DNA from 4 places in the Dyadobacter sp. BE31 genome. Region 3 is predicted to be linked to each of the others. Evidence: riboswitches for the same ligand, from Rfam matches in the RefSeq annotation. Region 3 holds a riboswitch; each other region holds the start of a gene.
The links. Region 3 has a riboswitch for cobalamin ahead of metE (5-methyltetrahydropteroyltriglutamate--homocysteine S-methyltransferase). Riboswitches for the same ligand answer to the same signal wherever they lie in the genome.

Region 1 (2,200 bases), on a different contig from region 3:
ACGCGCGAGCGATAATGTGTCCATTCTCCCCCGGTTTTGACGGAGACCGGATTGGCCTTACCTCCCAGACTTAGCGTAAAGTCCTTTTCAATCCTTGAAGCGAACTTGTCAGTTACCGAATGGTCGGGGTGGGAGAGGTCGCCTTTGGCATAATCGATGATGTCGCGTACCCAGGCTGTGCGTAGCGTGAGCGTGCGTACCTGGTAGCGGACCATCGTGCGATAGGCGGTGGTACGGGTCATTTCACGGCCTTGTACATCGTCGGGCGTCAGCGTCAGTTTATTGTCGGTGAGCCAAACGTGCGCGGAAATTTCCTGGTCGTTTTGTGAGCGTAGGAACAGGTCCTGTACAATGCCCTTTTGAAAAGTTTCGGTAGGCAGGAGTGCATACGTGTTCCGGGTTGGCTTCGGGTAGTCGTTGTTCATCCTGCCATAGTAAAGTGCCGTTTTGCCGGAGAATGCCCACGCGTTGTTTAGCGGGAACGCATATCGGATATCCGTTCTGCTCTGATGGTTGTGGAAGCTTTCTCGTTGTCTGCCGTCAGACACGTAAAGCGGCGTGACCGATGCACGGCTGTCAAGCAAAATGCTCCCGCCGACGGCATCGGAGCCCACAATGCTGGCCGAGGAGCCATACTGAACCGAAAGCTGGTCGAAACCTGCTACTGGAATGGTAGAGAAGTCCGTTTGTCCAAGCGTGGGCGCATTGATATTGAGCCCGTTCCACAAAACGGCGGTATGGTTGGCGGAGGTGCCCCGGAACGACGCGGTGCTGAGCTGACCAGGTCCGTAATTTTTAAATGCAATAGGGGTATATGCGGACAAAATGTCGCCAATATTCTGATAGCGTACTTGCGCGAGCGAAGCGGAGTCGATGCGCTGGATTTTCAGGCCGCTCATGAATTTTTGTGGGACAAATCCCTTCACAATGACGGGGTCGAGGGCAATGGAGTCTTTTTGTGCATAAACCGGCAACGCCAGTGCAAAACTTGCCCATAACATCCAGTAACCCACAAATCTCCGGTCGGTAAACACTCTAAATCGCAAATGATTGGCGGTGATCTTCTGTTTTTCCTCCGAAAACGATCCGATCAAATGCTCTGGCAGGTCTCCTGGCTCGTCTTTCGCACCCGGAGCCTTCCCGTCGCAGGACAGTGGCATGAAGAATCGGGCACGTGTTGGCAGACTTACAGTTGCGGGGACAGCTTCCGGTACTAGCGGAATTCCCTATTAAGCCTAATCGCTGACTAGAAGCAGCTTATGGCACCAAGCGGGTGCAAAGGTAGGTATTTCCCCCGACTTTTCGTTGTCTGCGATAACCGCTATCTTTGCGGCAAATTCTGATTGCTTTTGGCCGCTTCTACTGAAAATTTCCCGACCGCATCCTCCCTGAAAGGCATTTACCTCATGCTGGGCGCCGCATTTTTTTTCTCGCTCACATCCGCGATCTCGAAATGGCTGGGGAGGGAATTTCATATCGTACAGCTGGTTTTTTTCAGAAATATCGTTGGGGTGGTTTTTATCATCAGCAGCATCTGGCAACGGCCGCTGAGGCAGGAAGGCGGAAAGTTGGGACTGCTTGTTTTCAGAGGAGTTGTAGGTACGTTGTCGCTCTACATGCTTTTTTATGCGATCCAGACGCTTGGGCTCGGCCGGGCCTCTACCTACCAATATACCTACCCTATTTTTCTGGCGCTTTTCTCCTGGCTGCTCATCGGCGAAACGCTGAATGGGAAGGAGTGGATGGCCATATTCGTCGGTTTTACCGGCATTTTGTTCGTTTTTCGTCCCGATTTGTCGTCGTCGCTGCGAGATAATGCATTAGGCTTGGGTAATGCGCTGCTGACGGCCATTTCTTACCTGTCGATCCGTCAACTCGGCGTCGTGTACGACACGCGCGCGATCATCCTTTCATTTATGCTTAGCGGGATTGTAATGCCTATTCTGTCGATGCTGGTCGGTACGTATTACCCCATGGAGCATTTGGATTTTCTGATAGGTACATTCAAATGGCCGGAGAATGCCTGGCAATGGTTGGGCTTTCTCGCATTAGGCCTTACCGCGCTTTTAGGCCAAAAAATGCTCACGCAATCATTTACCTACGATAAAGCGGGGCGTGTCGCAGCGGTGGGTTATTCCAATATCCTTTTTTCGGTATTGATCGGCTTTTTGATGGGAGAGGCTATTCCCACGCTTTCGAT
Region 2 (2,200 bases), on a different contig from region 3:
GATCGGCCAGGACCAGATGCGGGTTTACCGCGCCGGATTCCCAGTAATCGTTCGCTCCCTGCGCATTCATGCGGTTGTTATAACTGTAAATGTGATTGGTTTTGAATGCCTTAAAATCGGCATAACGGACGTCGCGTGCCAGGACATCTTTCTTCGTCTGCACATTTCCGATGCTCACATTCAGCCAGAAATCGGCCTGCAATGCAATCGGATAAACGGTTTCAAAACTCAGCGGCAGGCTCCCGGTCGCCTTTGTCCCGGACCAGTGATAGGAGGCGCCTGCGTCCTGGAAGAAACGGTTCACGTAGCTATCGCCATTCGGGACATTCCACGCGTCTTTGGAATTCATTCCGGTAATCAGGCTTGGGCGTACTGCGACTTTGCCGGTAAGGCGCGCCAGTCGTACGTACTCCTGCTCCACATTGGCAAATTTGCGGTTTACCGCTCCCTCCTTGTTGATCAGCGCGGCCAATAGCTTCACCCATTCGGCTCTCCCAAGCGGCGTCGTTTCCACCCATTCCGAATTGACCATCACCGGAATCCCCGCCTGATGCAGCGATTCATACCGGCTTATCTTCGAAACAGGGCTGCCGGTAGCCATAATGAGGTCGGGATGCATACTCACCAGCAGTTCCTCATTAAGCCCCTGATCCTTCCCTACCTCGACAATCTTCCCCGATTTAATCCGGTCCAGCACTTTGGTGGAAGAAACATATCTTAGGTTTCCCATTCCTGTGAGGATATCCTCACAACCCAGAAAGCCAATCAACCCGATATGCAGCGACGACATCGCCACCATGCTCCGTACCGGAATTTCGATGAGCTGGCTGTCTTTGTACCCGATGGGTCGCGGCTTACCACGTTGCACGAGCACGTACGTGAGCGTGTCCGTCGACTTTTCGAACGGGCTCATGATCTTGACCACCTTGTAATATTTGTGGTAGGAGATTTTAAAGCCTTTGGCGTGGGTTACTTTGGCTTTTTCAGGAAACAGATCGGGACCTGAGTAGTGGGAATCGCCTTTTTCGTAAAGCGACGAAGAGGTGCTGCAACCGGCCAGCAAGCCGCACAGCAGCAGGGCTGCAAGTATTTTTCTGATAATCATGTAGTCACCGGCCTTTCTTCCGAAAGCCATATTAACAATGTTTGCAGGCAGGTCTTCTGACTCGTTCAACCCTTGCACCTTCCCGGGCTTAGCCCAGTGGCATTTTGCAAGAGCCTCGTATTGAACTCACAGCAGCGGAGACTGTTCCGGATTCTCACCGGATTCCCTTTTAATCACGCATGACACGTGTACCTGGATGACCGCAAAACTAGCAATATTTTATTGCTTATCATTGCACAGTTTCATTTACACACACCCTTCATGCAACGCGACGACACCCTCTGGAAATCCATCCTCGAAGATATTTTCGAAGACTTTCTGCTTTTCTTCTACCCCGACGCAGGTTCCTTCTTTGATTTTTCCAAGGATTTCGAATATCTCGACAAGGAGCTTGAACAATTATTCCCGCCGGAGGATAACTCGTACCAAACCCGCTTTGTAGATAAACTTGTAAAAGTGCATTGCCAAAACGGCGACACCGAATGGATACTCGTGCACGTGGAAGTGCAAGGTTACCATGATCCTGACTTTGGACGGCGGATGTTCACTTACTATTCGCGAATACTGGATAAATATGACAAGCCGATTACCGCATTTGCCATTTTCACAGAAAGCAATGCGGCATTCAAACCCTGCGAGTACCACCGCGAATTCATGGGTACGAGCGTTTTGTACCGGTATAATGCATTCAAAATCCTGGAACAGGACGAGGAAATGCTGGGGCGCAGTGACAATCCGTTTGCGATTGTGGCATTGACAGTAAAAGCTGTCTTGAAACGCAAATGCATTACTGATGATGAACTACTTAGTCTAAAAATCGAGATAGCTAAAAATCTCTTGGAAAGAAAACTTTCGAAAACGAAAATCAGAAGGTTACTGGGCTTTCTACGATTGTACATTCGCTTTGAAAACCGTGAAAGCGGTGTTAAATTTGAAGAAGCAGTCGATCATCTAATACAAGAAAACACGTCTATGGGTATCGAGGAACTTGTTAAGAGTGCATTTAAAGAGGAGTTTGCTATTGAGACAACCGAAAACCTGCTACGGGAGAGTTCTTTTTCTATTGAAAAAATCGCCCGAATAGTTGGTGTATCG
Region 3 (2,200 bases):
TTGGGATACCTACGCCCACATTTCTGAGCTCGATACCGTAACCGTTGAAGTAGGTCAGAAGTATTTCAAACAGCCCACCACCCTCACACGTGGCATTACTGTTGGTATAAGGCACATTCTGGAAGCACGAGCGGCTATTCTCCTGGCATCGGGCAAAGCGAAGGCCCCGGTTATCCAGCGGGCATTGGCATTTCCCGTTTCAAAGGATTTTCCGGCAACGGTTTTACAGAATCATTTGAATGCGGAGTTTATATTGGATGCGGAGGCGGCCGGAACGATTTCTTAGCTGATACGAAATCACTTTTAACGCCATTTATTTTACTCCAAATAAGATATTTTATCCTGCCGAAAGGCTAATTTCTACTCACTTCACTGAAATTGGGTGACCATTTACAGCCGAATGCGCCTTCCGCCTAAATTTGACGCAGTTCTTTGTGAACGCCCGTCAATCGGGGTGATGGTTTTTGCTTTTGGACCCCTCAGCCAAAAACAGCAAAACAAAAAGGAACCGTGTGCAATTCACGGGCAGTCGTGCTACTGTAAGTATCCGCTCTGAGCATTCAGGGCCTGTTTTTACCCTCGCGTCCCATTGCAGCGCCCCGGCGCGGCGAGAAGGGCGGTAAAAATGATACAAGCCAGGAGACTTGCCATCATCCTCAATGGCTTTTCCCTCACGGGTGGGGAGCAGTCAAGCATTGATTTACCACATTTTATTGCAGTACCACAGGCTACCCGGCTGTTTTGGGGAAACTGTATCTGTTCGTTTCGCAGGGTAGCCCCGTTGCCGCGATGGAATGAAGTGCCGGCGATCGTCCGCAACAGGCGTTTTGTCGGGATGGGAGGGTGTTTTCACAGGGTTTTTATTAACTCTTTAAACACAAAAAAGTATGTTGTCACACAACCTCGGCTACCCGCGCGTGGGAAGCCTTCGCGAGCTCAAAAAGGCTAACGAACAATTCTGGGCCGGTACCATCGACCGCGATGCATTGCAGAAAACTGCCCGGAAGATCCGCCACCAGAACTGGGAAACGCAGCAGAATGCAGGTATCGGCCTCATTCCTTCCAATGATTTTTCGCTTTATGACCACGTCCTCGACACCTCACTGATGGTCGGCGCCATTCCTGAGCGTTACCACCAGTTGCTCGATGGCAAGTCGAACAAGGAGCTCGACCTCTATTTCGCGATGGCCCGTGGCTATCAGAAAAACGGGCTGGATATCAATGCAATGGAGATGACGAAATGGTTCGATACCAACTATCACTACCTCGTGCCCGAGTTTGTGAAGGACCAGAAATTCAAGCGGTATTCGGAAAAGGTTTTGCTGGAATTTGAAGATGCATTGCAAAAAGGCATTCTCACAAAACCTGTGCTGCTCGGGCCGGTTACCTATTTGCTTTTGGGTAAAGAAAAGGAAGGCGGCTTTGATCGCATTGACCTGCTGGATAGCCTTTTACCTGTTTACATATCCATACTCAAAGAACTCGCAGCGAGAGGAGCCGAATGGGTACAGCTTGATGAACCGGGATTGGTGCTGGATTTGAATGAAAAGGAAAAACTGGCATTTCTGAGTGCGTACAATCAGATCAGAGAGGCGTTTCCGAAGCTGCGCATTCTGGTAACAACCTATTTTGGACCGCTGGAAGATAACCTCGCGATCGCGACCGCATTGCCGGTGGATGCATTGCATTTGGACCTGACGCGCGGTGCAGAGACTTTACCGCAGATTCTGGGGGAGGAAGCATTTATATCTTCCACCAAAAAGCTCTCGTTGGGCGTTGTAGATGGCCGGAATATCTGGAAAAACGATTATCAAAAGTCGCTAGAATGGATTCAAGCAGCTGTAAATGTGCTGGGAGAAGAGCGGGTTTTGGTGGCACCGTCATCGTCGTTGCTGCATAGCCCTTATGATCTGGAATTGGAAAAAAATGAAGCGGTACTAACGCCGGAGATTAAAAACTGGCTGGCATTTGCAAAACAGAAACTGAATGAGGTGACTACATTGGCAAGGCTTGCAACGGCCGACTATGCAATTGATAGTGCATTTCTGGACAATCAAAAGGCTATTACAAGCCGCCGCACATCTGCATTGATCCACAAACCGGCGGTGAAAGCACGGGTTAGTGAAGTGCGAGAGCCGGATTTCGACCGGCAGAATGCTTTTAGTATCAGGCAGGCCATTCAATTGGAAAAGCTGAAATT
Region 4 (2,200 bases), on a different contig from region 3:
GGCCATGCACCATGCCCACCCAGAACGAGCGGCTTACCTTGCGTTCGGCCGGTGCCGATGCAGGTTTTTCGGTTCTGAAATTCCGGCGGATCGCCATAAGACCGAGCCAGATCATCAGCGGGCCTACGAGTAGCTCAACCTGGTCGGCAATGTGCAGCGACATCGTCGATTTGAGCAAAAGCACCAAAATGGCGAATAAAATCAGCGTAAGAGAATGCCCCAGCGCCCAGTGCGAGGACCGCCAGATGAGTTTCCATCGGAGGGATGGACCTCGTTGGGCCGGGCTTCGTTGGGCCTCGTTCTCTTCTGTCGCCAGAACCGAAACCGCAGCCATATGGTCGGGTTCGAAGGAATGCTGCACGCCAAGGAGCAGAGAATCAATAAGTAAATAGTGAATCATTGGGTTTCCGCATAAATTAACAGATAACTTATGGGAGAATGCAGGGACTAGCCTGGCCGCAACGCAGCCTGCCGCTTCCTCTTGCCTTTCTTCCCGAAAGCAAAACCGGATCATTCAACGGCAGGTCTTCTGGCTCGTTCAGCTCTTGCGCCTTCCCGGGAGGAATGATTGAATTATCTCCCAGTGACATCTAACAAGAACATCGTTTCGTGAACTTACAGCAGCGGGTACTGCTCCGGATTTGCACCGGATTCCCTTTTAATCACGCCGGAGGCGCGAACCAATGAATATGCAAAGCTAGGTGTTTTTGTCGGAGATAAGCCAGAAAAATAGCCGAATACCGCTAACTTTGCAGCATTAAAAGTTCTTTAACATACTTCTCCAACAGGAAAAGGGATTGCGTATCAACGCATTCCGGGGGAATCGTGTAAATCCACGAGCTGTCGCGCAACTGTGAGGTGATAATGTCTGAATGACCGAATGACCGAATGACCGAATATTTACTATTCAATCATTCTATCATTCACTCATTCAATCATTGACCTAAGCCAGAACACCCATCCTTTTCCTTGTTGACAATGCTTTCGCGGTATGAAGCAGGGTCTGGTTTGGATATTCGTCGGTTTTCACCCGTTTTGCGGTACGACGCTCGCCTGGCGCGTTGCTGCCGGGGAATTCCTTTCTGTTTTCTTTTACTGTCGAATGCATTTGAAGTTGTCAGAACTTCCAATTCACCGATTGTTGAAAGATGTCTGCTCCAAAATCCAGTTTCCTGATATCCGCGCCATCGAGCAATTCGGGGAAGACTACGCTGACCCTGGGGCTGCTGCGTGCGCTGCGGGACCGAGGGCTTGAAGTGCAGGCGTTCAAATGCGGGCCGGATTATATCGACACGATCCACCACGGTACAGCGGCCGGGCGGCCAGGGCTGAACCTGGATACTTTTATGGCCTCGGAAGCACATATGCGTGAGGTGTACGAGCGTTATGCGTCCCGCGCGGACGTGAGTGTAACCGAGGGCGTGATGGGGCTTTTCGACGGGGCCGATAAAATGAAGGGCAGCAGCGCGGAGATCGCGGCCCTACTGGATATACCGGTAGTGCTCGTGATCAATGCGCGGTCGATGGCGTATTCGGCAGCTCCGTTGATTTACGGGTTGAAGAACTTTTATCCGGGCATCCGCGTGGTGGGGGCCATATTCAACTTTGTGAACACCGAATCGCATTACCGGTTTTTGCAGGACGCATGTGTCGATGCCGGCGTGGAAGCACTGGGGTATTTGCCTAAAAACGAGGAACTGAATATTCCATCCCGGCATTTGGGGCTGCATATATCGGCCGAAACCGATTACGAACAGATTGTCCAAAAGCTGGCAGAGATTATCCCGCGGACAGTTAACCTGGAAAGGTTGCTGGAACTTACTGCCGTGAGTAGCAATGATGAAAATAAGCCGGTTTTAAGTCGGGAAAATCAATCATACCTTCAAAATAATCCCCGAAACCTGCGCATTACCGTCGCGAAAGATGAGGCATTTTCATTCTTGTATCACCAGAATATAGCATGCTTACGCGCCTTCGGAGAAGTGCAGTGGTTCAGCCCTCTGCACGACCGGGCTTTGCCTGAAACCGACTTTCTGTACCTGCCGGGCGGATATCCCGAGCTATTTGCAAGGCAATTGTCGGGCAATCAAACGATGCTGGAAAGCATCCGGAACTACTGCGCAAATGGCGGACTGGCCTACGCGGAATGCGGCGGGCTGATGTACCTGGGCAGGGAAATCACCGACGGCGAAGGTAATGC

Region 1: linked by a shared signal. The riboswitch ahead of J2Y43_RS07525 (TonB-dependent receptor domain-containing protein) and the one ahead of metE (5-methyltetrahydropteroyltriglutamate--homocysteine S-methyltransferase) in region 3 are both predicted to bind cobalamin.
Region 2: linked by a shared signal. The riboswitch ahead of J2Y43_RS00705 (ABC transporter substrate-binding protein) and the one ahead of metE (5-methyltetrahydropteroyltriglutamate--homocysteine S-methyltransferase) in region 3 are both predicted to bind cobalamin.
Region 4: linked by a shared signal. The riboswitch ahead of J2Y43_RS00740 (cobyrinate a,c-diamide synthase) and the one ahead of metE (5-methyltetrahydropteroyltriglutamate--homocysteine S-methyltransferase) in region 3 are both predicted to bind cobalamin.

Annotation. Positions count from the first base shown of each region.
Region 1 is NZ_JAVDXA010000001.1:1,789,986-1,792,185, reverse strand. Features, by position in the region: gene J2Y43_RS07525 (TonB-dependent receptor domain-containing protein) at 1-1,094, opposite strand, end outside; cobalamin riboswitch at 1,084-1,285, opposite strand; gene J2Y43_RS07520 (DMT family transporter) at 1,350-2,200, shown strand, end outside.
Region 2 is NZ_JAVDXA010000001.1:163,641-165,840, forward strand. Features, by position in the region: gene J2Y43_RS00705 (ABC transporter substrate-binding protein) at 1-1,135, opposite strand, end outside; cobalamin riboswitch at 1,134-1,316, opposite strand; gene J2Y43_RS00710 (hypothetical protein) at 1,367-2,200, shown strand, end outside.
Region 3 is NZ_JAVDXA010000004.1:596,864-599,063, reverse strand. Features, by position in the region: gene J2Y43_RS23140 (glucosamine-6-phosphate deaminase) at 1-286, shown strand, start outside; cobalamin riboswitch at 442-667, shown strand; gene metE (5-methyltetrahydropteroyltriglutamate--homocysteine S-methyltransferase) at 888-2,200, shown strand, end outside.
Region 4 is NZ_JAVDXA010000001.1:175,775-177,974, reverse strand. Features, by position in the region: gene J2Y43_RS00750 (hypothetical protein) at 1-400, opposite strand, end outside; cobalamin riboswitch at 502-700, opposite strand; cobalamin riboswitch at 778-980, shown strand; gene J2Y43_RS00745 (hypothetical protein) at 944-1,108, opposite strand; gene J2Y43_RS00740 (cobyrinate a,c-diamide synthase) at 1,149-2,200, shown strand, end outside.